One region of the Streptomyces sp. NPDC050759 genome, then DNA from elsewhere that is predicted to be linked to it. Evidence: riboswitches for the same ligand, from Rfam matches in the RefSeq annotation. Region 1 holds a riboswitch; the other holds the start of a gene.

Region 1 (3,375 bases):
GCGCGTTGGCCGCGTGCTCGGTGATGCCGACCGTCGAGACGCCGTCCTCGGCGCCCGACAGCCACTCGTGCTCCTTGCTGTAGCGCAGCTGCTGCGGGTTGCTCATGGTCTGAATTCTCCTGTACGCGGGGGAGTGCTGATGAAGGGGGGACTGCGGAAGACGTGCGTGAGCAGCGACTCTGTGCTCAGCATCACCTACGACGGCTGTTTCCGGCGCTTGCTTCCGGCGCTTGCTTCTGGCGCTTACTTCTGACGCTTGTAGAACGGCAGCGCCACGACCTCGTACGGCTCGTGACTGCCCCGGATGTCCACACCGACACCCTTCGTGCCCGGCGTCGCGTGCGCGGGGTCGACGTACGCCATCGCGATCGGCCTGCCCAGCGTGGGGGAGGGGGCGCCGGAGGTGACCTCGCCGATCACCTCGCCGCCCGCGACGACCGGGTACCCGGCACGCGGGACCCGACGGCCCTCGGCGACGAGTCCGACGAGGACGCGCGGCGGGTTCTCCGCGGCACGGGTGGCCGCCTCGGCCAGCGCCTCCCGCCCGACGAAGTCCCCCTCCTTCTCGAACTTCACGACCCGCCCGAGCCCGGCGTCGAAGGGCGTCAGCTCCCGCGAGAGCTCGTGCCCGTACAGCGGCATGCCCGCCTCCAGGCGCAGCGTGTCCCGGCAGGACAGCCCGCAGGGGACGAGCCCGACGCCCTCGCCCGCCTTGGTCAGCGCCTGCCACAGCTCGACCGCGTGCTCCGGCGCCACGAACAGCTCGAAGCCGTCCTCGCCGGTGTACCCGGTGCGGGCGATCAGCGCGGGCGCCCCGGCGACCGTGCCGGGCAGACCGGCGTAGTACTTCAGGCCGTCGAGGTCGGCGTCGGTCAGGGAGGCGAGGACCCCCTGCGCCTGAGGCCCCTGTACGGCGATCAGCGCGTAGGCGTCCCGGTCGTCGCGCACCTCGGCGTCGAAGCCGGCCGCGCGCTCGGTCAGCGCGTCCAGCACGACCTGGGCGTTGGAGGCGTTGGCGACCACCAGGTACTCGGTCTCCGCGAGCCGGTAGACGATCAGGTCGTCGAGGATGCCGCCGTCGGCCTGGCAGATCATGGTGTAGCGGGCGCGGCCGACACCCACGGAGGCGATGTTGCCGACGAGGGCGAAGTTCAGCAGCTCGGCCGCCTGCGGCCCGGTCACCGTGATCTCGCCCATGTGGGAGAGGTCGAAGAGCCCGGCCCTCGTCCGCACGGCGTTGTGCTCGTCGCGCTCGGAGCCGTAGCGCAGGGGCATGTCCCAGCCGGCGAAGTCGGTCATGGTCGCGCCCAGCGAGCGGTGCAGGGCATCGAGCGCGGTACGACGGGGTTCGGTACTGCTCATCGGACGGTCGTCTCCCAAGGATCCAAGGCATGACGGGCGAGGGCGTTCCTCCCCATCTGTCATCGGAACCTGAGAGGTTCGCCCTGATCACGAAATGATCCGGGCTTGCACCGTGGGTGGAGCCGCCCTCGAGTGGGCGGCCCGCTTTTCAGATGTGCCTCGCCCGCGCGGTAACGGGGCCTGAGAGATTCAAGGGAGGGACTTGCTCCTTCGGCGCCCGGGTACACGTACCCAGGACTCTCCCGCGCGGATTCAAGCGGCCGGTATGCAGTTGGCGCGGCCATCATTGCACGCCGCGCACGCGTCCGGCAGGGCGGCGTCTGTAACCGGCTTGTGGCGGTACGACTACAGAAAAGAGAGAGATCGTCCATTACCTTCTCTTTACGCTCGGTGGGGAGGGAGACCCCGACCCCGGAGGAGGACGATGACGGTGGACAGGACCACGGCGTACGCGACGACCTCGGGCATCGCGCTGCCGGACCAGCCCGCGGCCCCGGCCGTCGAGCTCCGCGGCGCATGCCACGCCGCCCCGGTCGTCCGCGACCTGCGGGACCGCGCGGGCCGCAGCCCGCACGCCCTGCTCTTCGGCCCCAAGGACCTCGTCGTCATCACCGGCCTGCCCGGCAGCGGCAAGTCCACGCTGATGAGGCGTGCGGTGGGCGGGATCCGGATCGACTCCCAGGACACCCGTGACCGCTGGGACGGCCGGCTGTCCCGCTTACTGCCGTACGCCGTCTACCGCCCGCTGGTCCGGCTCGCGCACTACGCCGGGCTGCGCGGCGCCCTGCGCTCCGGCGAGGGAGTCGTGGTCCACGACTGCGGGACCCAGGCCTGGGTGCGCGGCTGGCTGGCCCGCGAGGCCCGGCGCCGGGGCGGCACCCTGCATCTGCTGCTGCTCGACGTCACGGCGGACACCGCGCTGGAGGGCCAGCGCGAGCGCGGCCGGGGCGTCTCGCGGTACGCCTTCCTGCGGCACCGGGGCGCGGCCGCCCGGCTGATCCGTGCCGTGGAGCGCGGTGATCTGCCCCAGGGCTGCGGTTCGGCGGTGCTGATCGACCGGGACGCCGCGGACGTGCTGCGGCGGATCGGCTTCACGGGCTGAGGCGGGCGGGTTTCCCGGACCGGGCCACCTTTCCGCCGTACCCGCTAGCCTTTCAGCCACATCAGTAGGTTCACAGCAGGCGGTCAGACAGATGGACTTCCCGGCGGATCTTCCCGCGGACTTTCCGGCACCGGCACACCCGCACCCTCATCCGCACGGCGGATGGCCCGGCAACGAGCTGGAGGAGGTGCTCTCGGCCTCCCTCGGCATGCCCTCGGCGGGCGGCCGGATCATCGAGGTGCTCGGCCGCAGCTTCGTCTGGATCCCCCTGCCGAACGGCGGCGGTCCGCACAGCGGCCCCCTCGACCTACCCACCCTGGAGATCGCCGGCCAGGCCTTCGTCCCGGTCTTCAGCTCCGAGGAGCAGCTCCGCCAGGTCGTCGGCAGCCATCTGTCGTACACCATCGCCCCGGCGGTCGAGTTCGCCCGCGGCCTGCCCCCGCACGTGGGCATCGCGGTGAACCCGGACGGGGTGGTCGGTGTCCCCCTCCCGCCCGCCGCGGTCGCCGACCTCTGCCGCGTGGGCCGCACCCCGCTGGACGGCCCCAACACCGGTGGCCGGGTCAAGCTCTACGAGCCGGACTGGCAGGACGACCCGGTGGACTTCCTGGCAGCCGCGTCGGCCGAGTTCGCGGCGACGGGAGTGGTCCTCACGGCCCGCCGCTGCCTGGCCGCGATCGAGACGGCCGACCCGGTGATGTTCGTGGGCGTCGAACTCTCCCAGTGGGAGGGCGATCTGCGCACCCTCCCGATGGACGCCCTCGGCAGGGCCCTGGGCACGACTCCGGTCGCCTGGCCGGTCAACCTGGTGCTGCTGGACGTGGCGGACGACCCGGTGGGCCACTGGATGCGCGGGCAGGTACGCCCCTTCTATACACGGGGCTGACGGCGCACAGGTCCCGAGCTCGTGG
Region 2 (3,375 bases), on a different contig from region 1:
TCGCCTCCGAGCAGGCCAAGCCGGACGGGCTGGTGGTGATCGAACCGGGGACCGAGCGGGCGCTTCTCGGGCCGATGTCGGTGCGGATCCTGCCGGGAGTGGGGCCGGCGACCGGCGATCATCTGAGGCGGGCCGGGATCCATACGGTCGACGAGATCGTGGAAGCGGGCGAGGACGAGCTCGTACGACTGCTCGGGAAGGCCCACGGGCACGGGCTGTACGCGATGGCGCTGGCGTACGACGAGCGGCCCGTGGTGGCGGAGCGGGAGACCAAGTCCGTGTCGGTGGAGGACACGTACGACGTGGACATCCATGACCGGGTGCGGGTGAGCCTGGAGGTGCAGCGGCTGGCGGACCGGTGTGTGCGGAGGCTGCGGGGGGCCGGGCTGTCGGGACGGACCATCGTGCTGAAGGTGCGGCGCTACGACTTCTCGACGTTGACGCGGTCCGAGACCTTGCGGGGGCCCACCGATGACCCGGCGGTCGTGCGGGAGGCTGCCCTGCGGTTGCTGGAAGGTGTGGACTCGACGGGGGGTGTGCGGTTGCTGGGGGTGGGGGTGAGCGGACTCGCCGACTTCACGCAGGAGGATCTGTTCGCCCAGGCCGCGGGGGAGCGGGTGGAGTCGACGGCCGAGGAGGAGGTCGACGATGCGGCCGTGCCCGAGGTGACGGCGGCTGTCGAGCGGCGGTGGGTCGCCGGGCATGATGTGCGCCATGCCGAGTACGGGCATGGGTGGGTCCAGGGGAGCGGGCTGGGGCGGGTGACCGTGCGGTTCGAGACGCCGGCATCGGAGCCGGGACGGGTACGGACCTTTCTCGTCGAGGATCCCGCGCTGGAGCCCGCTGAGCCGTTGCCCCTGGTGGAGGCGTTGGATTCCCACTCACCACCCGTGACACAGGATGTGCCGGGCGCTCAGGCCCCCGCGTCCTCCGTGCCCGCCAGCTTCCCGAAGTCCCGGTCCGGGAGCGCGGGCGGTGCGGCCACGTCGAGACCGTAGTGGTGGTAGAGCTGGAGTTCCTGGTCGGGGGAGAGGTGGCGGCCTACGCCGAAGTCGGGGGCGTCTTTGATGAGGGCGCGGTCGAAGGGGACGTGCAGGGTGCCGTCGACCAGTTCGCTCGGCCCCAGGGGGACGAAGGCGTCCCGGGAGAACAGGCCGGTGCGTATGGCAGCCCACTCCGGCACGCCGGTCGCGTCGTCGAGGTAGACCTCGTCGACGGTGCCGATCTTGGTGCCGTTGCGGTCGAACGCCTTGCGGCCGATCAGGTTGCGCGGATCGATGTCGGTCTGCACGGGCCCTCCACTTGGTCGCAACTCATCCGAAGCGGTCGTAAGCACTACGAAAGAGCACATCGGGGTGTGCGGCCACTCGAAGACTCGTGCGGTGGCCTCGCTGGTAGGCTTGCCAGCGGCTGCTGACCCCGCGCGGGAGAGTCCTCCAGACACCATCGGAGGCGCCGAAGGAGCAAATCCTCCCCGGAATCTCTCAGGCTCACGTACCGCGCGGACGAGGTCACTCTGGAAAGCAGAGCGGGTGTCGACAGCTTCCGCTCTCACCGACGGTGCAAGCCGGCGGCCCTCGGGCGGCCCGGTGAAGCTCTCAGGTTGAGATGACAGAGGGGGAGGCCGTCGGGGTACCCGCGCCGGGGTACCCCTCGCAGGTCGCGTCAGACCAGGAGGCCTCCGCAATGACCGCCCATCGCATTCCGCTCTCCGAGCTCGAACAGGGCATTCCCTTCGAGCAGCGTCACATCGGTCCTGATCATGAGGCACGGGCCAAGATGCTCGCGCAGGTCGGCTACGGCTCGCTCGACGAGCTCACCGCCGCCGCGGTGCCGGATGTGATCAAGAACGCCGATGCCCTGGAGCTGCCGGGCGGGCGCACCGAGGCCGAGGTGCTGGCCGAGCTGCGGTCGCTGGCCGACCGGAACCAGGTGCTCGATTCCATGATCGGGCTCGGTTACTACGGCACCTTCACGCCGCCCGTCATCCTGCGCAACGTCATGGAGAACCCGGCCTGGTACACCGCCTACACGCCGTACCAGCCGGAGATCTCGCAGGGACGCCTCGAGGCTCTGCTCAACTTCCAGACCATGGTCGCCGACCTCACCGGGCTGCCGACCTCCGGCGCCTCGCTGCTCGACGAGGGGACCGCGGCGGCCGAGGCCATGGCTCTGTCCCGCCGCATGGGGAAGAACAAGAAGGGGCTCTTCCTCGTCGACGCCGACACACTGCCGCAGACCATCGCCGTGATCGAGACCCGGGCCGAGCCGACCGGTCTGGAGGTCGTCGTCGCCGACCTCGGCGACGGGATCCCGGCCGAGGTCGCGGGACGCGAGATCAACGGGGTGCTCGTCCAGTACCCCGGCGCCTCCGGGGCCGTACGCGACATCAAGCCGCTCATCGACCAGGCTCACGAGCTCGGCGCGCTCGTGACCGTGGCCGCCGATCTGCTCGCGCTGACCCTGCTGAAGGCGCCGGGTGAGCTCGGGGCGGACATCGCGGTCGGTACCACGCAGCGGTTCGGTGTGCCGATGGGGTTCGGCGGGCCACACGCCGGCTACATGGCCGTACGCGAGAAGTTCGCGAGGAGCCTGCCCGGGCGGCTCGTCGGTGTGTCCGTGGACGCCGACGGGAACAAGGCCTACCGGCTCGCGCTGCAGACCCGTGAGCAGCACATCCGTCGGGAGAAGGCGACCAGCAACATCTGCACCGCTCAGGTGCTGCTCGCGGTCATGGCCGGGATGTACGCCGTCTACCACGGGCCCGAGGGACTCAAGGGCATCGCGCGGCGGACGCACCGGTACGCGACCATCCTTGCCGCGGGCCTGACGGCCGGTGGGATCGAGGTCGTGCACGGCTCGTACTTCGACACGCTCACCGCGCGCGTGCCCGCGAGGGCCGCCGAGGTCGTCTCCGCCGCGCGGCGGAACGGCGTCAACCTGCACCTCGTCGACGCCGACCATGTGTCCGTCGCGTGCGACGAGACGACCGCGCGGGCCCAGGTGGCCGCCGTGTGGAACGCGTTCGGCGTCGAGGCCGACATCGAGGCGCTGGACGCTGCCACCGAGGAGGCGCTGCCGGACGCGCTGCTGCGCGACGACGACTTCCTCACCCACCCCGTCTTCCACCAGTACCGCTCCGAGACCGCGATGCTGCGCTACCTGCGTCGGCTCGCCGACCGCGACTACGCGCTCGACCGCGGCATGATCCCGCTGGGCTCCTGCACCATGAAGCTCAACGCGACCACGGAGATGGAGCCGGTCACCTGGCCCGAGTTCGGGCAGCTGCACCCCTTCGCGCCCGCCGAGCAGGCGCAGGGCTATCTGACGCTGATCCGCGAGCTGGAGGAACAGCTCGCCGAAGTCACCGGGTAC

What was found. Region 1 has a riboswitch for glycine ahead of gcvT (glycine cleavage system aminomethyltransferase GcvT). Riboswitches for the same ligand answer to the same signal wherever they lie in the genome.
Region 2: it holds a riboswitch for glycine, as region 1 does, so the genes downstream of both, gcvP (aminomethyl-transferring glycine dehydrogenase) here and gcvT (glycine cleavage system aminomethyltransferase GcvT) in region 1, are expected to answer to the same signal.

What each region holds. Positions count from the first base shown of each region.
Region 1 is NZ_JBITGI010000011.1:330,397-333,771, reverse strand. Features, by position in the region: gene gcvH (glycine cleavage system protein GcvH) at 1-106, opposite strand, end outside; gene gcvT (glycine cleavage system aminomethyltransferase GcvT) at 244-1,362, opposite strand; glycine riboswitch at 1,521-1,617, opposite strand; gene ACIBJB_RS30430 (AAA family ATPase) at 1,787-2,464, shown strand; gene ACIBJB_RS30425 (enhanced serine sensitivity protein SseB) at 2,556-3,350, shown strand.
Region 2 is NZ_JBITGI010000006.1:9,481-12,855, forward strand. Features, by position in the region: gene ACIBJB_RS19410 (DNA polymerase IV) at 1-998, shown strand, start outside; gene ACIBJB_RS19415 (PRC-barrel domain-containing protein) at 914-1,291, opposite strand; glycine riboswitch at 1,415-1,510, shown strand; gene gcvP (aminomethyl-transferring glycine dehydrogenase) at 1,687-3,375, shown strand, end outside.